DNA from 4 places in the Cellvibrio sp. QJXJ genome. Region 3 is predicted to be linked to each of the others. Evidence: predicted binding sites of a transcription regulator. Region 3 holds the regulator's gene; each other region holds the start of a gene.
The links. The regulator LexA, encoded in region 3, represses DNA repair genes until DNA is damaged. The targets are predictions, from matches to a motif close to ACTGTNTNTANANACAGT.
Positions count from the first base shown of each region.

Region 1 (5,705 bases), 880 kb from region 3:
TGCTTTGCAAAGTGTCAGCAGTGTTGCTGCTGTGCAAGAAGTAGCGGCAGTGGAAGTATCGCTGGTAGATAAACAGGCAACGGCGGAAACCCGTTCGCTGTTCGCGTTTATGCAAACGCAACGTAAGCAGTCGATTATGTTTGGTCACCAGCACGATACCACCCAGGGTTTAACCATCACTACAACAGACGGTACACAATCCGATACCTTTAATGCAGTTGGCGATTTTGCGGCCGTTTACGGGTGGGATACGCTTTCTATCGTCAGTCCCAAAATGGAAGGCGATGTGGTAGAACAAGTCAAAAAAGCTTACGCGCGCGGTGGCATTATCACCGTGAGTTCGCATTTCGATAATCCCCTTACCGATCAACAAAAAGGCGAGTGGCCGGTGGGTACTTCCTGGGATAAAACCCCTGCGGTAGTTGCCGCCTTACCGGGCGGTGAAGCCAACGCCGTTTATAACGGTTACCTGGATCAATTAGCCGAATGGGCGAATAATTTGAAGGATGAAAACGGCGTGTTGATTCCAGTGATTTTCCGCATTCTGCACGAAAATACCGGCAGCTGGTTTTGGTGGGGCGAGGAGCAATCCACCCCCGAGCAATATAAAAAACTGTATCAGTACACCGTGGAATACCTGCGCGATACCAAAGGCGTACACAATTTTTTATACGCCTACTCACCCAATAATTTTTGGGAAGTGACGGAAGAAAATTATTTGCTGCGCTACCCTGGTGATGCCTATGTAGATGTGCTGGGTTTTGATACCTATGGTGAAGTGGAGAACAATGAAAACTGGTTTAAGAATGTAGTGGATAATGCTGCTCTGGTAGCACGCATGGCTGATGCGCGTGGGAAAATTCCAGTGATTTCCGAGATTGGTATTCGCGCTCCGGATATCGAAGCCGGTAAATACGACAATCAATGGTATCGGAAATTAATTGCAGGTCTAAAAGCGGATAAGGATGCGCGTAATATTTCTTTCCTGCTCACCTGGCGCAACGCACCGGAAGGTGTACCCGGGCCAGATGGTAAAAATGTTCCCCATTACTGGGTGCCTGCCAACCGCGAGGAGAATATTCAAAACGGTACCCTGGAAGATTTCCGCGAATTTTATCGCGATGACTTCACCGCGTTTAATCGCGATATATCCGGGGTTTATACTATTAAAACGGTTGCTAAATAACTGGTTCTTGGCGGCCTCGCAATGAGGCCGCTGTTATGCCGACCGATTAAACAGCTCCAATTGCACAAAATGATTGTGCTCGCGTAAATCAATAAACCTCACTCCCACGCCGAGCAAGCGTACCGGTTGTTCTTTACGGTGATAGGCTTCGCTGCACAGGGCGATAAATTCATCGGGTTGAATGCCGGTTGCGCTGCGCTCAATGGTGGTGGTGCTGAAATCAGAGAATTTTATTTTTACGAACAGTTTTATGATTTTGTAATCATCATCCACCCGACGTAAACGTATTGCCAGTTGTTGGCTGAGTGCTGGTAGTTCATGCAAGCACTGCGGTAGGTTTTGTAAATCTTTTGCGAAAGTATTTTCTACACTGAGTGATTTGCGACGTCGGTCTACCGTTAATTCCCGCTCATCTATCCCGCGGCTTAATTTGTACAGGCGCGAACCCATTTGACCAAAGCGCTGCGACAATTCAAACACCGACAGTTTTTGTAAGTCGGCGCAGGTAAAAATACTGAGTTCTGCTAATTTACTTGCCATGGCTTTGCCCACGCCAAAAATCTTTTTCACTGGCAGTTGCGCCACAAAGCTATCTACTTGTGCAGGAGTAATCACAAACTGGCCGTTGGGTTTGTTCCAATCGCTGGCGATTTTGGCGAGAAATTTATTGGGCGCTATGCCCGCCGAAACCGTGATGCCAATTTCCCGTTGAATGCGCGCGCGAATTTCCTGGGCGATAAGGGTTGCACTGCCTTGGTGGTGCTTGCAGTCGCTGACATCCAGAAACGCTTCGTCCAGCGAGAGTGGCTCGATTAAATCGGTGTAGTCGTAAAAAATGTTGCGCATTTGCTGCGAAGCTTCGCGATAAGCATCCATACGGTGCGGCAGGATCAATAAATCCGGACAGAGACGCATCGCGGTACTGGAGGGCATGGCGGAGTGCACACCAAAGCGGCGCGCCTCGTAATTGCAGGTGGAGATAACCCCGCGCCGATCGCTGCTACCGCCCACGGCAATCGGGCGACGGGCCAAGCTTGGGTCATCGCGCATTTCTATCGCGGCAAAAAAACAATCGGCATCGCAGTGAATGATTTTGCGCATGGTGAAAAGGCAGCAGTGGAGGCATAGTTAATAAGATGGCTGTATTTAAATACAGTATTTGGTGCCTGTCATCTATTTTCACTTATGAATCTATTTTCATTGAAATGCGATGTCGTAAATTTAGGTTAACTTGTATGACAATAAGACCTTTTTGCCTTTATGCTCGCTACTAACCGATGTTCAACAGACGGCGGCGTTAGATAGATAACAACAAATAGGAGACATCTATGAGAATGATAAAACCATTGGTAATGGCCCTCGGGTTGGGCATGAGCATTGCTGCTCTGGCCGACACCCAAGTCAAAATCGATACCACCAAAACCGGTCCGGTCATCAATAAAAACATCTACAGTCAATTCGCCGAGCATTTGGGCCGGGGGATTTATGAAGGCCTGTGGGTTGGTCCCGAATCTTCCATTCCCAACACCAAGGGTTGGCGTAATGACGTGGTTGGTGCCTTAAAAGAATTGCAGGTGCCGTTGATCCGCTGGCCTGGCGGGTGTTTTGCCGATGAATATCACTGGCGTGAAGGCATTGGCCCGCGTGGCGAACGCCCGGCACGTGTTAATACCAATTGGGGCGGCGTGATAGAAGATAACGCAGTAGGCACGCATGAGTTCTTCGACCTGGTTGAAATGCTTGGCGCGGAAGCCTACGTGAACGGCAATCTGGGAACCGGCACCCCGCAGGAGATGGCAGAGTGGCTGGAGTACATGACCTCGGACAGTAAATCCACGCTTGCTGAGCTGCGCCGCAAAAACGGCCGTGATAAACCCTTCCGTGTGCATTATTTTGCGATTGGTAACGAGGCATGGGGTTGTGGCGGCAATATGACCCCCGAGTTCTACACCCATCTTTACAAGCAATACGCCAGCTTCCTCAAAACACCAAAAGACAATACGCCTGTTTTAATTGCGAGCGGCGGCCACACTGAAGACACCAGCTGGGCGGATCACCTGACTGCCAACGTGAAACCCAATTGGGCATTGCGTATGGATGCTGTGAGTTTCCACTACTACACCTTGCCGACTGGCGATTGGGTGAAAAAAGGTGCTGCGACGGGTTTCCCCGAAAGTGAATGGATGTCCACTATGGTGAACACCCTGAAAATGGATGAGTTCATCGTCAACAACAAAAAAGTGATGGACAAAAACGACCCGGAGAAAAAAGTTGGTTTTTATGTGGATGAGTGGGGCACATGGTACGACGTAACTGGCGATGACGATCCAGGCTTCCTGTATCAACAAAACAGCCTGCGCGATGCGATTGTAGCTGCGCTCAACTTCAATATTTTCCACAAACATGCTGACCGTGTGCACATGAGTATCATTGCGCAAATGGTTAACGTATTGCAGGCGATGATTTTGACGGACAAGGAAAAAATGATCCTCACTCCGACATATCACGTGTTCAAAATGTACAAACCATTTCAGGATGCAACTTCACTGCCGATTGAGCTGAAAAACGTAGCGCGCTACAAGCTCGGTAAATCCTCAATCCCGGCGGTGAGTGCAACGGCGGCACGCGCAAAAGATGGCAAAATTTATATCGCCTTGGTCAACGCTAATCCAAATCAGGCAGAGACTGTTGATATTAATCTTGCAGGTATTAATTTGAATGCTGTTAAGGGTGAAATTCTGACTGCAGCGGCAATGGATACCCACAATACTTTTGCGGCACCAGAGAACATCAAGCCAGCACCTTTTGCTGCGCAAGCGACCAATGGCAAGTTGGCGATAGAAGTTCCTGCCAAAGCGGTTATTGTGGTGGCGGTGGAATAAACAAAAGGGCGCGATAAATCGCGCCCCTACAAGATAAAACCATTTTGTAATTTCGTAGGGGCGCAATTTATTGCGCCCTTTTTATTACGCCCCTTCATTGCACCTCATTACGTCATTTCAATCTAGAATTTTTTGGATTTTCTAAAACAAATCCTCAATTGATAAATAACGCTCGCCGGTATCGTAACTAAAAATAAGTACACGGCTGCCGGCTTTCATCTCTGCTTGTTTTTGGGCAACGGCGGCGAGGGTGGCGCCGGAGGAAATGCCAACAAAAATCCCCTCTTTTAATGCGCACTGGCGAGTCATATCAAACGCTGCTTCTTCACTCACCAGAATGGTGCCGTCGAGTGTTTCTTTGTTTAATACTTGGGGAATAAAACCGGCGCCAATACCTTGCAGACGGTGCAAACCTTTTTGACCACCGCTAATCACCGGGGATTTTTCCGGCTCCACCGCGAAGGTTTGGAAGTGCGGGTAAGCTTGTTTGAGTATTTCACTGCAGCCGGTAATGTGTCCGCCGGTGCCGACACCGGTAATCATGTAGTCGAGGCCATCGGGAAAGTCGGCAAGAATTTCGCGAGCGGTGGTGGTGCGGTGAATCTCCACATTTGCCGGGTTATTGAATTGTTGTGGCATCCAGCTGTTCGGTGTTTCCGCGAGTATTTCATTCGCTTTGGCAATGCAGCCGCCCATGCCCAGTTCTTTGGGCGTGAGTACTAATTCTGCCCCCAGTGCCTTCATATATTTGCGGCGCTCGACCGACATAGATTCCGGCATGGTAAGAATTAATTTGTAACCTTTTACCGCGCACACCAGCGCCAAACCAATACCGGTATTGCCTGAGGTGGGTTCGATGATGACGGTGTTTTTGTTGATTATGCCTTTGGCTTCGGCGTCTTCAATCATCGACAGGGCGATACGATCCTTAATGCTACTGCCAGGGTTGAAACGTTCGACCTTCATCCAGACTTCGATGTCACTGCGAAATAGATGGTTGATGCGAACGTGTGGAGTATTGCCAATAGTCTGCAGAATATTATCGAATTTCATAAGGTTCCCTCGTGAGTAAATAAGCCAGCACTGATTCTACGCCTAGTCCAGGCGTTTCTTAAAGCGACTTGCCGCCGCTATCACCCCAAGCACGGTAAACCCGATCAGCCACCATAAATCCGGCTGCAAATCTTCCAGCGTTGCGCCGCGCAAGACTATGGCGCGCACCATGCGGATAAAGTGAGTCGCAGGCAGCGCCTCGGCGATCCACTGCGCCGCTTTGGGCATTCCCTCGTAGGGGAACATAAAGCCGGAAAGCAGAATTGATGGGATCAATAAAAACACTGTAAGTTGCATTGCCTGCAACTGGGTTTTGGCGATGGTGGAAACCAGCAGGCCAAGCGTGAGGCTGGCGCTGATAAAGGCGAAGACGCCGAGCACCAGCTGATCCAGCCGACCATTGATCGGCACATCAAAAATTAAATGCCCGAGGCCGAGAATAATCGACACCTGAATCAGGCCGACAAAAATATAGGGCACGATTTTACCGATCATAATTTCGCTGGAGCGCACTGGTGTAGTGATCAGCAATTCCAGGTTGCCGCGCTCGCGCTCGCGTACCAGCGCCGCCGAGGTGAACATCA
Region 1 covers NZ_CP101662.1:1,987,031-1,992,735, reverse strand. The annotation lists gene NNX04_RS08645 (glycoside hydrolase family 26 protein) at 1-1,186, shown strand, start outside; gene dinB (DNA polymerase IV) at 1,220-2,287, opposite strand; gene NNX04_RS08635 (alpha-N-arabinofuranosidase) at 2,521-4,068, shown strand; gene cysK (cysteine synthase A) at 4,210-5,121, opposite strand; gene NNX04_RS08625 (ABC transporter permease) at 5,164-5,705, opposite strand, start outside.
Region 1: a site for LexA is predicted at 2,326-2,343, ahead of dinB (DNA polymerase IV). Genes of this name have one in related genera too.

Region 2 (5,705 bases), 1.4 Mb from region 3:
GGTATAGCTAAAAGAATGATGGAAGAGGAAGAAGGTCGGGGATACCGTACAAACTACGGTAAAACTGTCTGCGTAAATTGTTTTGAGGAATACGGCTTAAAAGAGTTCATAGCTGAGCATCGAACTCAAACTCAGTGTTCATACTGTAAAGGTAGTAAAAAAGTTAAAGCCTGCGAATTAGATTTGTTGATTGGACACATTCTAGTAAGCCTCCGCCGTGAATGGGGGCACCCGGCAGATGAAGGACTGCCGTACGAGTCACGAGAAGGTGGTTGGCAATTTTCTACAGTATATGATACTTGGGAATTATTAGATAAAATCGGGATCGAGAATAGGCATGGTGATGTATATGATGATATTTGCAGATCTATTCTCAACCAAGAATGGTGTGAACGAGATCCATATTCATTAAGTCTTGATCAGACCTTACTTTATGCATGGCAGAAGTTTTCTGATTTTGTACTGAATCATTCAAGATTTTTGTTCTTCAAAGTCAAGAACAGAAACTACGATGATCATCAACATGACGAAATAGATCCAGTGCAAATATTGGATCATTTAGGAAATATTTTTAATAATATTGGTCTTGTAAAGGAGATTGGATCGGACACATCAATTTATCGGGTGAGAATTGTAGAACTTGATGAAATATTGTCTTCTGCAAAAGAATTGGGGTCTCCGCCGAACGATTTAGCCACCATATCAAACAGAATGAGCCCGTCTGGTATACCAATGTTTTATGGTGCATTCGAAATCGAAACTGCAATTAAAGAAACGTATGAGAGCTGCGAGGAAAGCAAGAAGGCTTTTGTTGGTATATTTAATCCTGTCAGACCACTGAAAGTAATTGATCTAGCTGATAACATATATATACCTAGCATATTTGATCATCGCAATAGTAGTAAACGAGATCATATGAGCTTTCTCTTAGACTTTATTGCGGATTTTACGAAACCGATAGACAGAAAGGATCGAGCACATATTGACTATGTTCCGACGCAAATTGTTACAGAGTATATAAGACACATTTTTGAATGTAGTAATGGTGACCGAATTGATGGAGTTGTCTATCCTAGTTCAAAAAATGACGGAAATAGAGCGATAGTTATATTTGCTAGCTCAGAACAATGCGTAGATGTAGATGAGCCTTTTTCAGAAAATGCGCTTTTAAAACTAGTTGGCACAGATTCAATTATAGTTAAAGGCGCATAGCGTTTTTTCGACTTTCATTACAAATGTGCGTGTGCTGCGAGCGTTATCAATCCAAGCTGCCACCCATAAACGCCTAGCTTCCGCTTTTAGCTGAATCGCGACATACGCATAAAAATTTGTGAATAGCACGTAGGTTGGACAGCAATGTCCAACAAACCAATTCATGAATCAAAACGTCGGTCTAGCCGAGCTTCCCGTCACCAACATCCGCTTTTGCCGAATCGCGCCATCCGCATAAAAACTTATGAATAAACCGCATGAAATCTAACGACACATGGTTTTATTTAATGAATCTATTACCCGTATTCCGCTAGGCTCCATACCGGCTACAACTCTAATTTCTGCCTTTGTCTTCAATTAATTTTTCCGCATAAAAATCCATATTAGGCATCGCTGCGCTCAGCGCCTACCTATCGGAGCGGGGGAATTAATCTTGATTGCATCATTGTCCCCTTCTGCGGGATAATACTGGTTACTTAACCAGTTTATTCGTGCGCTTATGACTAATGCCTTTTTATTGACCCGCCAATGGCGCGATACCCGTGAGGGTGTGGTGTTGGATTTGTGGTGGGCGACTGAGCAGGGGAGTTGTTGGACACAAATTGCCGGGCAAGAGGTGGTGTTTTTTGTTGAGCGCAAACACGCACCGGAATTGCCTGCGCTTTTTTCCCGCTTGCGCGCCTGGCGTATGGCGGAGGTGGAATTAAAAACCTTTCATAATCAGCCGGTTGTTGCCCTCTATTTCAAACAGCACCGCACTGCGCGCGATGCGCAGGATCTGTTACGGCAGCAGGATATTGCTTTTTGGGAAAGCGATATCCGCCCGCCCGAGCGCTATTTAATGGAGCGTTTTATTACCGCAGCGGCGCAGCTGGATATGCCGGATATTACCCAACAACCGTTGCGCAACCCGCGCCTTGTACCGGTTGAGGACGCGCTGTGGCGACCAAGGTTGCGCATGTTGTCGCTGGATATAGAAACCTCGATGGATGCGCAGCAGCTTTATTCCATTGCTATTTGGTGTGATGCGGCAAAAACCGTGTTTATGATCGGCGAGGGTGAAAATAGCGCGACCCCAGAAAGTAATCACACGATTATTTTTTGTCGCGACGATAAAGAATGCTTACAACAATTTTTCGCGGCGATTGCGGAGTTTGACCCGGATATTTTAATTGGTTGGAATCTGGTGCAGTTTGATTTGTTGGTGCTGGAAAAACTGTGCCAGCGATTAAAAATGCCGTTGCAGTTGGGTCGCGCAGGCCAATCCATTCATTGGCGCCATGAAGATGCCAATGACGGCGGTCGCAGTTTTGTGGTGATTCCCGGTCGCGTTGCGCTGGATGGTATCGAGCTGTTAAAAGCGGCTAACTATCGCTATGAAAGTTATTCGCTGCAAAATATCTCGGAAGAATTATTGGGTGAAAGTAAATTAATCAGCGGTAATGATCGCGGCAGTGATATTACCCAATTGTTTAACACCGATAAAATCGCGCTGGCCGAATATAATCTGCACGACTGCGAGTTGGTGTGGAAAATATTCCAGCGCCAGGAATTGCTGGCGTTTGCGTTGGAACGCAGCCAATTGACGGGTTTGTTATTGGATCGCATCGGCGGTTCGGTGGCGGCATTTGAATATTTGTATTTGCCGCGTTTGCATCGGCGCGGTTATGTGGCGCCTAATCTGGGTGAGTTGGAGTCTGATGTCATTAGTCCCGGCGGTTATGTGATGAACTCGCGCCCCGGTATTTATGACAACGTTTTGGTACTGGATTTTAAAAGTCTGTATCCGAGCATTATACGAACGTTTTTAATCGACCCCTGTGCCTTTTGGTTGGCGCAGCACAATCACTTGAGCGATGAACAAATTGTGCCCGGTTTTAACGAGGCTTATTTTGCGCGTGAGGGGCATATTCTGCCTAATGTGATCGAACAGCTTTCTGCGGCGCGCGACCGAGCCAAACAACATAAAAATGCGCCGCTCTCCCACGCCATCAAAATTATTATGAATTCGTTTTATGGTGTGCTGGGCTCCACCGGCTGCCGTTTTTTCGACCCTCGTGTATGCAGCTCAATTACCTTGCGCGGTCATGAAATTATCCAGCGCAGCCGCGATTGGATTGAGCAGCAGGGGTATGCGGTTATTTATGGCGATACTGATTCGCTGTTTGTGTGGCTGGAAAATAATTGCACGGGTTATCCACCAAAGGTAGCGTCGCAATGTGACCTTATTGGCAAGCGTCTGGCGAAAGAGCTGAACCTCTGGTGGGCAGAGACATTGCGCACGGAATTCAATATAAACAGCGCATTGGAAATTCAGTACGAAACTAATTACTTGCGCTTTTTAATGCCTACGATTCGCGGCTCTGAATTGGGTACTAAAAAACGTTACGCCGGTTTGATAGAAATAAATGGCGAGCGCGAGATGGTATTTAAAGGGTTGGAAAACGTGCGCACCGATTGGACACAATTGGCCAAAGAATTTCAAATGACGCTTTACCGCAAAGTGTTTGATGGTGAGGATTATTTTGATTTTGTGCGCAGTACGACGGCAGAGGTTTTGGCGGGAAAACGTGATTTGGAATTAATTTATCGCAAACGCCTGCGCCGTCATTTACATGAATATCAAAAAAATGTCCCACCCCATGTACAGGCCGCACGCAAATACGCACAGCTCACCGGTGAAACCCTGCGGCGCGGTGATTGGATCAGTTATGTGATCACCACCAACGGCCCCGAGCCGCTAGGCAGTTATGAAGTAAACCTGTCGCTATTACAAAGCCCGATTGATTATCAGCATTACATCGACAAACAGCTTTCTCCTGTCGCTGACAGCATTTTGCATTTCCGCGATGAGTCGCTGAACCAATTGGTGGAAAGCCAGTTGTCGTTGTTTGGTTGATCGGGCTATAGTCCGCCTCCCTTTGTCATTTTCAGGTAGTTATATGTCTGAGTCCGATTCCGATATCGATGAAGTTCTTGAGCTGTTGCGCGATCACAATGAGCCAGTCCCTGTGCCGCTGGAATTGCCCGATGAAGACCGCTTGGTTGAAATCGAAGAAGAATTATTACTGCCAATCCCTCGCGAAATGCGCAGCTTTTTGTTGGAGGCCAGCGATGTGGTTTACGGTTCCATTGAGCCGGTTACGGCGGCCGACCCTTACTCGCATACTTATTTGCCCGAGGTGACGGCAGTTGCCTGGGAGCAGGGGGTGCCGCGTTATTTAATGCCGCTGTGTGAAGTGAATGGTGCTTACCATTGCGTCGAGCAGGACGGCGAAGTAGTGTTTTGGCGCGATGGCGAATTAACCGACGAAACCTGGCCCTCGGTATGGCACTGGGTACGCGATGTGTGGCTTGAGTCCTGAGCCCCGAAGCCTGTGTCCCGAAAACGGCGAGTCCTATCAAGTGGTAGTTGGTCACGGAAATCGTTTTTGGTGCCACGTGCTGTGCGCTGGCTGAGCTACACTTAACCTCCCGGCGCCGTTTACGCCGGTGTGGTGTAGTTGCTGTTCCATTACTGAGAGAGTGTTGGCCGTGCGTAAGGGTGCTTTTGTCATAGGTGTGCTGCTTCTGGGGTTCTCCAGTGGCTGCCTATTGGCTGAAACAGGCATGGTGGAGCTCTCGCCGTTGAATGAGGTTTCGCTTGCGCCAACCCCTTCGGCGGCAAAGCTGCTGGCCCATCAGGAATCCAGCATTACCGACGTTGAAGCCCATGTGCGCCGTATTGCCGAGCGTACTGCCGCTGAGGAAAAAGCGCGCCAAGAACAGGAGCGTTTGGAGCGAGAAGCGGCAGCCCAGGCAAATAAACCCCAGCAACTGACTTTTTTTAAGTATCGCAAAGACGGCGCCGTGACTTATTCGGATCGCCAGCCTCGCAAAACCGATTATCAAGTTATTGTTTACAACTCCTGCTTTGCTTGTAACCCGCTATCGACAGTGGACTGGCGTGTTACCCGCCTGTACTTATCCCAATTTACCTATTCCATCACGCAAGCAGCGGCGCGCCATGGGGTAGATCCATCACTGGTGCGGGCGGTGATTCATGCCGAGTCCAACTTCAACCCTCTTGCCCGTTCCCGCAAGGGCGCCATGGGCTTGATGCAATTAATGCCCGGCACCGCCAAAGATATGGGAGTTAGTGATGCCTACAACGCCGCGCAAAATATCGATGGTGGGGTGAAATATTTGGCATGGTTACTCAAACGTTTTAATGGCGACATCACCCGTGCGACTGCCGCCTACAATGCTGGCCCCAGCAATGTGGAGAAGTACGGCGGCGTGCCTCCGTTTGATGAAACCAAAACCTACGTTTTCCGCGTTAACATTCTGCATCAGCGCTATAAAACCCAATTGGCGCTGGCGAGTAACTAGGCACTCGTTCTGTAGATTTTCCGGCTTCTGCTTTCTGTCGCTTATAACCACAAAATCTAATTCTTTTGCATTTTTCTGCTCAAAAAGTACGCGTTTTTGCCGCTATAGGGTTTGTATCCCTT
Region 2 covers NZ_CP101662.1:4,542,473-4,548,177, forward strand. The annotation lists gene NNX04_RS19690 (HEPN-associated N-terminal domain-containing protein) at 1-1,212, shown strand, start outside; gene NNX04_RS19695 (DNA polymerase II) at 1,712-4,111, shown strand; gene NNX04_RS19700 (SMI1/KNR4 family protein) at 4,155-4,577, shown strand; gene NNX04_RS19705 (lytic transglycosylase domain-containing protein) at 4,747-5,583, shown strand.
Region 2: a site for LexA is predicted at 1,680-1,697, ahead of NNX04_RS19695 (DNA polymerase II). Genes of this name have one in related genera too.

Region 3 (5,705 bases):
TGATCACCGGTGCCTCAACGGGTATAGGTTATGAAGCCGCCCAGGCGCTACGAATTGCGGATTACCGGGTTATCGCCAGCTGCCGCAAGATTACCGATGTAGCACGGCTCACCGCTGAAGGCTTTGAATGCCTGCAGTTGGACTTGAGCGATTCAGGTTCAATCCAAATAGCCTTTAAAGAATTAATGGCACTTACCGGCGGAGAAATTTATGCACTCTTTAACAACGGCGCCTATGGGCAGCCGGGAGCGATAGAGGACTTACCTATTGATGCATTACGCAAACAATTTGATACCAACTTTTTTGGTTGGTGTGAGTTAACGCGTTTAATACTGCCGGTCATGATCAAGCAGGGTTATGGACGAATCATTCAGAACTCATCGATTCTGGGCATTTCCGCCATGCCGTTACGCGGGGCATATAACGCGAGCAAATATGCAATTGAAGGTATTAGCGATACATTGCGCCTTGAATTAGTCGGCACCGGTGTATTTGTTTCACTGATTGAACCGGGACCGATACGCAGCGAATTTCGTAAAAATGCCCTCACTGCACTACTGGAAAACATCGACACCGAACAAAGCCGCCACCGGGATATTTACGCAAAGGCAATCAATCGCCTAGGCAAAGCAGAAACCAACACCCCCTTCACCCTGGAACCAGCGGCTGTTATTAAACGGCTTAAACATGCCCTCGAGTCGCCTCGTCCACAAGCACGTTATTACGTCACCTTCCCCACTTACCTCGTTGGTGTAATGAAGCGAATTCTGCCCAATCGTTTGCTCGATAAACTTCTGCTCAAAATAGGCAGTTAATTCATTTTCGATTCAGTCATGAGAATTAAATTAACAATATCTATAACGGGGGAAAAACGATGACCAAATATACCGCTCCATTCATTTTATGCACCGCTTTACTAACAACCACCGCGAATGCCGATTCCCTTCGCTGCAATGGTCAACTCGCCAGTGCGGGCGATACAAAAGCGGATATTATCGAACTGTGTGGTGAGCCACTGATGACCGATAGCTACTGCGAGCCCTCCGCCGCAATCACCACTCCACAAGGTGTTCAAAACGGCAACAACAACATTCAAAACAATGTCGCCATTCAAACCTGCACGGAAGTCGACATCTGGACCTACAACCCAGGCAAAGGCAAATTTATGACCCATCTTTATTTTACTCAGGGCGAATTGCGCAACATTCGCTATGGCAACAGGGTGAAATAACAGCAGTTTGAAAAACTATTGCACAAGCTGATTTACTGTATATAATCACAGACACTGTACAGATAAACAGACCCAGGAGTGCACTATGTTTGACTTAACGCCCCGACAGAAACAGGTACTGCAATTGATCCGCAGTTATGCGGATGAAACCGGTTATCCACCTACCCGCGCCGAAATCGCACGTATCTTAGGTTTTAAGTCAGCAAATGCTGCCGAAGAACATATCAAAGCGCTTGCTCGCAAAGGGGCAATCGAAATTATCCCCGGCGCATCGCGCGGTATTAAATTACCTGAATTGCAAGCGGGCATTCCTATTATCGGACGAGTTGCTGCAGGCAACCCGATCCTTGCACAAGAACATATTGAAGATTACTGCAACATTCCCACCAGCTTCTTTTCGCCCAGCGCTGACTTCTTTCTGCGAGTGCATGGCATGAGCATGAAAGATGCCGGCATTCTTGATGGTGATTTACTCGCAGTACATAAAACTGATCAGGCACGCAATGGCCAAATCGTTGTCGCCCGTATTGGCGAAGAAGTCACAGTAAAACGATTCAAGCGTGCAGGTAACCGCGCACAAGTTGAGTTATGGCCAGAGAACCCCGATTTCGATGTCATTCTGGTTGATACCCGCGACCAGGAATTCAGTATTGAAGGTTTAAGCGTAGGAGTAATTCGTCGTGACTAATATCGCTCGTGTTATACCCCAACATACCCCCAACCAGAAAACTGCCAGCGGTGTCACCGAGCTGGTATTAACCAGCGACTCGCCAGAACAGCTCGCCCTGCTATTGCCCATGATTGCATTTTTAAGCAATAGCGCCAGTGACCGCTGGATTACCTGGATCGCACCGCACAATATCAGTAGGGATTTGCTTGAATCCTACGGCGTAAATACTCGCTTTATCCGCGTTATTCATGCGCAAGATCCACAAGCTCTGTTATGGATAACTTGGGAGGCACTGTCTGCTGGCAACAGCCACACGGTTATATCCAGTCCTGGGAAATTAAGTGATAAGGAGCTGTCGCAGCTGGAGACGGCAGCAGCAAAAGGTCAATGTCAGGGGCTGCTGCTACGTGTTAGATAAATTCAAGTTGAATAATGGAGATCAAGGACGATAACAACCTCGCTTAATCAATGCAGCATCATTTTTTCCAGCTCGGATAATTCACTAAAATTATCATCCAATTGGGCTTCTGCCTGCTGATCTGCAATTTCCCCTGCTACATCCATTCCCGCTTCAATCATCGCTTTGGCGACCATGAACTTTTCCTCTCCCAGAAATGCCAGAGATTCCTGCGAAAAACGAATTGTTACCAAGGGCTCATTAGTCTCGCTATCTGCGCGTTGCAAGGCAACATCGCCATTCGTCAGCTCAACAATTTCATAAAAGGAAGACATAGGGTTCCCGTTATTGACGCAAGAAAAGGGCGCGCATTCTAACACCCAATGTTATGGAAGCCTATTTACCAGCCACTTATCAATCGTTGCACTTGAAAAATATCAACCCACGCGAGGGATTGCCTGCAATAACAAGCAACCAGCAGAACTTTTAAGCCTGTGGCCAGCATGGGTATTAGCAGGAATTAGTGCCACATCACCGCTAGCCAATGTGGCAGCAGCGGCATCATCACCAATAATTACCTCTCCTTCCAACACCATTAACAAGCAATAGCGCTCAACATCAAAGTGATGAATACCATTCAAGGCAATCCGGCGTACTTCAAATTCATCGAAGTTAACGATGCGCTGAATCTGAATATCGTCGCTCTCATAAACTATGACCGGCGGAAGCAAATACTCAGCATTAATATCGACCAGGCTCAAGGCCTCATCCGTGTCCCAATGCTGCTGAGTAAGAACCTTCTGGCCGAAACTAAGAATCTTTCGCTCATAAACCGGCGTCTGGAATTCTACGACCCGCACACCGTGCTGAAGTGCATGCGGTACCAATCTTGGTACCGCCACCACATCGCCAATCGAGAGCGGTAGATGTGCAATAAAACGATCCATCGCATCTTTCAAATCCTGCTCACGAACAACTAAATCTTTATATTCAATATCTTGCGAGAGCTGCTTAACCCATAACTTTAATTGATCTACAGCAACTGGTTGATCCAATGCGATACCCAGCTCCTGCTTTTTTTGATCGAGTACCGCATCAATTGCTCGCCGTGTTTTTTCGTAGTCCTTCACCGCTTTACGATATGCGTCTTTAAATGCATTCCATGTCAGATACTGCGCTCGCATGGCGGGATCAAAGCCAAGCTGAATGGAACCACGCCCATCTGGCCATGCACACTTATCAACATGAGTAACGACGTAAACTTCCTGCTTCTGCTCGTGCAACTCAAAATACAGATCGCCATAGCGTTCATCCGCAAGTGGATCGAGGACTTTGAGAAGAATCAGTTGCTCGGCAACGGTCATTGCCAGTTGATCGCGCAAGAACTCCATCACCCAGGGTAAAGGTAAGCTCCCCCCATCCCCTATCACTCGGGCCTGCCCGCGCGTTTCAATACCGGTATACCAAATTTCTTGCCCCCAAGGCTTGGGGATATAAACCGGCTCCAATAATAGGGGGGACGAGATCCGAACTAGCGGGAAACCCTGCTCGCGACAATAACGAACCATTGACTCAACATTGGCAGGCACCAATTCCACTTCATGAAGACGATCACTGGAGCAAGGAAAGATACTGATACTGACGTCGGGAATAACCGACTGGTGATTTGACAACGAGATCGAAATCAACGCGAGCAAATCCTGTTGCGGTTGCCCGGCAAGGTAATTTGCATCATGGACAAAACGCACAGCAAATATATCAACGCTGGTTTTATCTGCAGAGCCCTGCCACAACTTTATGCGCTGGGCCAAACACCTGTCCGGTGTTGTATTTTTATCCAGAGTAAGAAGAATCAAACCTGTCTCTTTGATGGGTTAACCGAAAAATAGAATCTAGTTTATCAGAGCGATGTAATTTCTTGCTGGCAAAACAATAGGGATTACATTTGTGTACATATAAAAAAGGCCGGCATTAAGCCGACCTTTGGATATCAAGATTGCCTTGGCACCAAAGCAACCTGAATACAGACTCTGTGATTAGTTGAGTCGCTCCAACACGGTAGTAATGCCCTGCCCCAAACCAATACACATGGTTGAAACACCCATGGTTAAGTCGCGATCTTGCATTACCGTCAGCAATGACCCGGTGATACGAGTACCTGAGCAACCAAAGGGGTGCCCCAAAGCAATCGCGCCACCGTGTAAATTTACCTTGTCGTTCATAGCGTCGAGCAACTTGAGATCCTTCAACACCGGTAATGCCTGGGCAGCAAAAGCCTCGTTCAACTCTACGGCATCAATATCATCGATGGTCAGATTGACCGCTTTCAATGCCTTCTCGGTGGATGGTACAGGGCCGTAACCCATAATTGACGGATCAACCCCGGCAAGCCCCATAGAGACAACTTTAGCGATAGGCTTGAGCCCAAGCGATTTGGCGCGCTCGGCAGACATGACCAGCATGACTGATGCACCATCACTCATTTGTGAAGATGTACCTGCTGTGACCTGACCATTTTTAGGGTCAAAAACCGGCGGTAATTTGGCTAGCGCTTCATAAGTAGTGTCAGGGCGAATGGTTTCATCCTGATTCACCGCCATCAAAAAACCATCGGCATTGTGACCGTTAACCGCAATAATCTCGCGATCAAATTTGCCTTGGTCTCGGGCCTTAGCAGCCAACAGATGGGAACGTACACCAAATTCGTCCATTTGCTGACGGTTGATGCCGTGCAACAACGCTAGGTATTCCGCTGTCATCCCCATATTGCCCGCCGCTTTCGCAACCGACAAACCCAATAAGGGGTTAATACTGACCGATTCATACATGGGCAAATGCCCCATGTGTTCAACACCACCGATCAAATACACATCACCTTGGCCAGCACGGATATTGACTGTGGCGGTGTGCAACGCTGACATAGAAGAACCGCACAAGCGATTGATAGTTTGTGCTGGAATTGTGTGCGGCAATCCGGCCAATAACAAAATATTGCGGGCTACGTTAAATGCTTGCTCTTCGCGCTGCATAACACAACCCCAAAGCAAATCATCAATAGTATTGGGGTCCAGCTGTAAGTTGCGCGCAAGCAACCCTTTAATGATTGCCGCGGAAATATCGTCAGCGCGCACATTGCGGAAGCAGCCATTTTTGGAGCGCCCCATAGCGCTACGTGCGTAATCGACGATAACGGCATCGCGTGGTTGTAAGCTCATTATTCTGACTCCTTAGCCGTAAAATTTTTGGTTGTTGGCCGCTTTGGCTTTAAGGCTATCCGGTGCTTGATAAAGCGCACCGAGCACACTGAATTTTGCCGCCATATCACAGAATGTCTGGGCGCCAATGGAATCGATCCAACGGAATACGCCACCACGGAAAGGCGGGAAACCTGTGCCATAAACCAACGC
Region 3 covers NZ_CP101662.1:1,109,229-1,114,933, forward strand. The annotation lists gene NNX04_RS04770 (SDR family NAD(P)-dependent oxidoreductase) at 1-815, shown strand, start outside; gene NNX04_RS04775 (DUF2845 domain-containing protein) at 875-1,231, shown strand; gene lexA (transcriptional repressor LexA) at 1,317-1,919, shown strand; gene NNX04_RS04785 (cell division inhibitor SulA) at 1,912-2,319, shown strand; gene NNX04_RS04790 (hypothetical protein) at 2,367-2,633, opposite strand; gene NNX04_RS04795 (hypothetical protein) at 2,736-4,154, opposite strand; gene fadA (acetyl-CoA C-acyltransferase FadA) at 4,335-5,513, opposite strand; gene fadB (fatty acid oxidation complex subunit alpha FadB) at 5,526-5,705, opposite strand, start outside.

Region 4 (5,705 bases), 2.3 Mb from region 3:
AATCCGAGCACTTACTTAAGACACCCCATGAAGGTGGCCCCGGTGTCGTTGCACTGCCGCAGTTGATGTTTACCTTTCCCCAAGGGCGTGATTAATTCAGCCCTTGACGCCTGCCCTGTGGTTATCAGCCGATGTTGATAACCACACTGCCCTGTTTATGACCGCCATCCACATAGGCATGGGCCTCGGCAATCTGCGCCAATGGGTAAGTGCGATCAATCACCGGTTGCAAGATACCCGCATCGGCCAGCGCCGCCAGTTCTGCCAGATCGCTGGCGCGTTCGGCGCAGGGCCCGGCGATCACCCGTTCGCGCTCCCAGAGTGGTAAATAGAGCGATTGCAACATTTGCGGCAGGGTCGCACTGACTGCGAGCAACCTGCCACCGGGTGCCAGTGCACGGCAACTTTCGGCCCAGGGCGCATTGCCCTGGGTATCCATAATCACGTCATAGCGCTCGCCACTGCGGGTGAAGTCTTCGCGCTGGTAATCCACTACCTCGTCCGCACCCAAGCGGCGTACCAGGTCGCGTTTGCTGTCGCTGCAGACCGCCGTGATGCGCGCGCCGTAGTGGCGGGCGAGCTGCAGGGCGGCGCAACCCACTGCGCCACTGGCACCATTAATCAGGATGCTTTCACCCGCCTGCAGCTGGCCGCGGCGCAAAAAATCCAGGGCGGTGGTGCCACCAAACACCAGGGTCGCAGCCTGGTTAAAATCCAGCTGCACCGGTTTATGGGCGATGGCGCCATTGGCATCCAAACAGACATATTCGGCATGGGCGCCCATGGTCAGACCGGTGAGGGCGATAATCGCATCACCTGAGTTAAAACGACTGACCTCACTGCCTACCGCCACCACAGTACCCGCCAGATCAACGCCAAGAATGGGTCGGCGCGGCGCGCGCATACCAAATACCAGCAGCGAGATCAGTCCAAACCCGAGTGGCATCCGCAGGCTGCGCAGGCGCACATCGGCGGAATTGACACAGCTGGCGTGGACTTTCACCAAGAGTTGGTTGGCCTTGGGCCGGGGCTGTTCCACCTCGGCCAACTGTACAACGCCGGGGGCACCATAGCGGGTATAAACGGCGGCTTTCATTGCATATTCCAGGTAGAGGCTATGGCGCGAGTATAGGTCGCCGGACTGGCGCTAAATGTAACTAACTGTAGGTGCTAGCCAAATATATCCAACTGCCCGGTACCGGTTTTGGCGGCAGGCGGAATGCTCAGCGGTTTGCGAAACTGGCTGCAATCCAGCTGCACAAAACGCCCGCTTTTGTTCAGGCCATAGCGTTTGAGTGCCTTGGCAAAACGCTGGCGGATCATATCTGCCCACAGCCCTTCGCCGCGCATACGGGTGGCGAAGTTGGCGTCGTAATCCTTGCCGCCGCGCATATCGCGAATGCGATTCATCACCCGCTGCGCCCGTTCGGGGAAGTGGGTTTGCAGCCATTGCTGGAACAGCGGGTTTACCTCCCAGGGTAGGCGTAGCACGGTGTAGCCAGCGGCGGTTGCGCCCGCACTGGCTGCCGCTTGCATCACCTTTTCCAGCTCCTGTTCAGTGATAAACGGAATCACCGGCGCCACACTCACCAGTACCGGAATGCCCGCCTGCGCCAGTTTTTCAATGGTTTGTAAACGCCGTGTGGGCGATGCGGCGCGCGGTTCAAGGGTGCGCGCAATGTGGTGATCAAGCGTAGTGATGGTGACCGCGGCGGCAATCAGGTTGTTGTCGGCCATAGGTTTGAGCAAATCCAGATCCCGCTCAATCAGTGCTGATTTGGTGATTATCCCCACCGGATGCCGGCATTCATCTAATACCTCCAGACACTGGCGGGTGATGCGCAACGCCCGTTCCACCGGCTGATATGCATCGGTATTAATGCCCAGCGCAATCGGGCTGGCCTGATACTGGTGATGGGCGAGTTCGCGGCGCAGCAATTCCGGCGCGTTGGTTTTGGCGTAGAGCCGGGTCTCAAAATCCAGCCCCGGCGACAGCCCTAAATAGGCGTGGGTGGGGCGCGCAAAACAGTAGACACAACCGTGTTCGCAGCCGCGATAGGGGTTAAGCGACACACTAAACGGCAAATCCGGCGACTGGTTGCGGCTGAGAATCGTCTTGGCGAGTTCGGCTGTGACACTGGTGTTGAGCGCGGGGTTGATATCGGTATCGTCGCTGTAAGCGGCCCAGCCGTCATCGACGGTTTCAATCAGTTGGGTTTCAAAGCGCCCCGCCATATTGCTCACCGCGCCCCGCCCTTTAATCGCCTGCAAGGGTTTTTCGATCCAGGGGGCGGGGTCGCTAAACTCCGGATAATCGTTGGTCATGGCCGCACCTCAAATACTGTATAAATAAACAGTAATCTTGAGCGCGAATTGGCGCTTTGGCAAGCCTTGGCGATTCGTTAGTCGCCTTTGATTTAACAAAAATGATTTCCCCTGCAACCTTTTCAAGCATTGCCCGTAAGTTCCTCCGACAACCAAATCCCAGGAGGAATTACCATGAACCCGCTTACTCGCACATCTTATCGCGCCTTGTTAATCGCGCTTTCCTGCACTGCCCTACTCAGCGCCTGTGGTGGCGGAGGCGGTAGCGGTGGAGGTGGTGGCTATTCATCCACGCCCGGCAGCACGGCCTACTCCAGTGTGGTCGCCAGTTCCATCGCACCCAGTAGTACACCGGCCAGTTCGGTCGCGCCCAGCAGTACGCCTTTATCCAGCGAACCTGCATCCAGTGCGCCGGCTTCAAGCTCGGTAGTATCCAGTTCAGCGTCATCCAGCTCGGTGGCACCGGCATTGGTACCGCCCGTGGTATTAATCGATAGCCAGCTCAATAGTGCCGATGGCGATTATTTTGTCGCAAGCGGTGAGGTGTTGGTGGGCATGCCCGAGGATTCCGGCAACACCAGTTTTGTCGCGCAGCTACAAAATCGCACTGGTTTTAGCCTCTACACCTTTGCCAATGACACCGCCGGCGTGTCCAACTGCAGCGGTACTTGCCTGGCCAATTGGCCGCCACTGTTAGCCAACCCGGGCGATCAAGCCAGCGCACCCTATTCGATTATTGAGCGCAGCATGGGCACCGCGGGCCCGGCATTGCAGTGGGCCTACCAAGGCCAACCCTTGTACTTTTTTATTGGTGATACCAATGCGGGTGAAACCACTGGCAAAGCCATCCCCAACTGGTTGCTTGCACGGCCAATGCCTACCCGGATTGTTGCCAACGCCACCCTCGGTAGTCATCTTGCGGCAGCGGGCAGTGTGAAATTGGCAGTGCCGGTTGACGGCGTTGAACAAACCAGCACCGCCGAGCGCAACGGGTTTACGCTCTATACCTTCGATAATGACACCGCTGGTGTCAGCAATTGTTCCGGCACCTGCCTCACCAATTGGCCAGCGTTAATGGCTCACGCCGGTGCCGTTGCCACCGCACCCTACAGTTTGGTGCAGCGCGCCAGCGGCGAAATGCAGTGGGCACTGAACGGCATGCCGCTCTACTTTTTTGCGGGCGATACCCAAGCCGGTCAAACCAATGGTGAAGCAATCGGCAATAACTGGTTTGTGGCGCGCACGCCTCCCGTTGCAGTGAATAATCACCCCACCAAAAACCGCTTGCTGGTTGCTCACGGCAATATCATCACTGCAGCTGGTGCGGCAGATAATTCCCGCCTCGATTTCACCCTCTACACCTTTGACGACGATACCCCCGGTGTCACTACCTGCTTTGGCGCTTGCCTCGCTGCCTGGCCTGCACTTTATGCACCGGCGGATGCACAAGCCTTTGGCGATTTCACCGTGATCACGCGCGATGAAACTTCCAAACAATGGGCTTACAAGGGTTTACCGCTCTACTTCTTTGTCGGCGATAACGCACCCGGTGATGTCACCGGCGAATACACCGATTGGACTATCGCGCGGCCATAAAAAATCGGGCACTGCAAATTTTGCAGTGCCCGTTTTGCTTTTTAGGCTACGACGCAATTAATAAAAAGAGGAGCAGACAAGATCATGAAATTATTATTTTTTGCACTGGCAATCGCGGTGTTAACCGCCTGCGGCGCTGGTTCCGGGGAAGGGTTAAATGAACAGGGGCTGCCCAGCACCAGTAGCAGCGGAAGTAGCAGTAGCGCAGCTGATGATGGGGTTACGCTGGCACAATTACAGCAAACCATTTTTGGTGCGATTTGCACCAACTGCCATACCGGCGCTAATGCCCCGCGCGGTTTGCGTTTGGATTCGGAGGAAAATTCCTACGCATTTTTAGTCAATCGCAGCGCTGATGAAATCCCCACCCTGATGCGTGTTAATCCCGGCAACCCAGATGACAGTTATTTAGTAAAAAAATTGGAAGGTGCTGCCGATATTGTTGGCGCGCGTATGCCACTGGGTGGGCCCTTTTTATCGCAAACACAAATTGATCAAGTGCGCAGCTGGATCGCCAATGGCGCCCCGCGGATTGGCAGCGGTGCCGCCACTACCAAAGTAGCGCGCGCCAGTACCCAAAAAACCAATAACCAAATCACCGTGGAATTACTGTTTAGCCGTGCGCTGCAATTTGAATCCATTGCGCCGGAGAGCATTTCTATTTTTTATCACACGCTGAGCGAACGTCAGGCGGTGGAAGATTTTTCGCTGCTGCTTAACGATCAAACACTTTATCTAACCCTTAACAATATTCCTGCACAGGCGCTTCAGGTGGAAGTAATTATTCACGACCGCGAATTGCAGCAACTGCTCGATCACCAGTATCAAGTCGTCGATGGTGATGCCGATGAAATTCAGGGTGGAGGTTATCGCTATGTTTATGCACTGTAAAAAAATTATCGCTGCAGGTGCCGCGCTGTTGTTGTGCCTGTTGGCAAATACAGCCGCTGCAGAACCCTATCTGGCGGTGAAAAATAATGTGCAATGTTCCGCCTGCCATACCAACCCGGCGGGTGGTGGTGCACGCACAACCTATGGCGCCTGGTATGGTACGCATCAGCTACCGCAAACGGCGGGCAGCCTGAATTTATTTGATGCGGGAAAGTTGGGTGAAACACTGCGTATCGGCGCAGACCTGCGCACTAACTATTACCAATCAGATCGCGATGAAGGTGAAGACGCGCGCGGTTTTGAAACCCAATCCGGCCAGCTCTATGTGGTATTGCAACCCAAAGACTCGCGCTTTGCTCTCTACATCGATGAACAAATTGCTCCCGGCGGTGCGCTGAATCGCGAAGCGTTTATTCTTACCAAATTAAATGGCCAGCACTTTTTAAAAGCGGGCCGCATTATGTTGCCCTATGGAATTCGATTGGAGGACGACAGCGCTTTTATCCGTCAGGCCAGCGGTTTCAATTTTGATACCGGCGATAACGGTGTAGAGCTGGGGCTGCAGTACAGCAAAACCCTGTTTAATTTTGCCATTAGCAATGGCAGCAGCGGGCTCAACAATGACGATAAAAATTTGCAGTTTTTATCGCGCGCTGAATACCTGGGCAGCAATTGGCGAATTGGTGCAACCGCGTTATATAACGATGCCGAAGCCGGTGCGCGCACCCAAGCGAATGTGTTTGGTGGATTTGTCTGGCAAGGTTTTGTGTTTCTCGCCGAGGCAGATTTAATTAAAGATGAATCCATCGAAAACATTCCCGGCGAATATCAACAGCAGCGTGTAGGTTTGCTGGAGTTGAACCGTGAAATCAGCAAGGGTTATAACGTCAAAC
Region 4 covers NZ_CP101662.1:3,406,049-3,411,753, forward strand. The annotation lists gene NNX04_RS14770 (NAD(P)-dependent alcohol dehydrogenase) at 125-1,096, opposite strand; gene NNX04_RS14775 (PA0069 family radical SAM protein) at 1,171-2,325, opposite strand; gene NNX04_RS14780 (lipoprotein) at 2,500-3,921, shown strand; gene NNX04_RS14785 (hypothetical protein) at 4,006-4,812, shown strand; gene NNX04_RS14790 (hypothetical protein) at 4,796-5,705, shown strand, end outside.
Region 4: a site for LexA is predicted at 2,341-2,358, ahead of NNX04_RS14775 (PA0069 family radical SAM protein). Genes of this name have one in related genera too.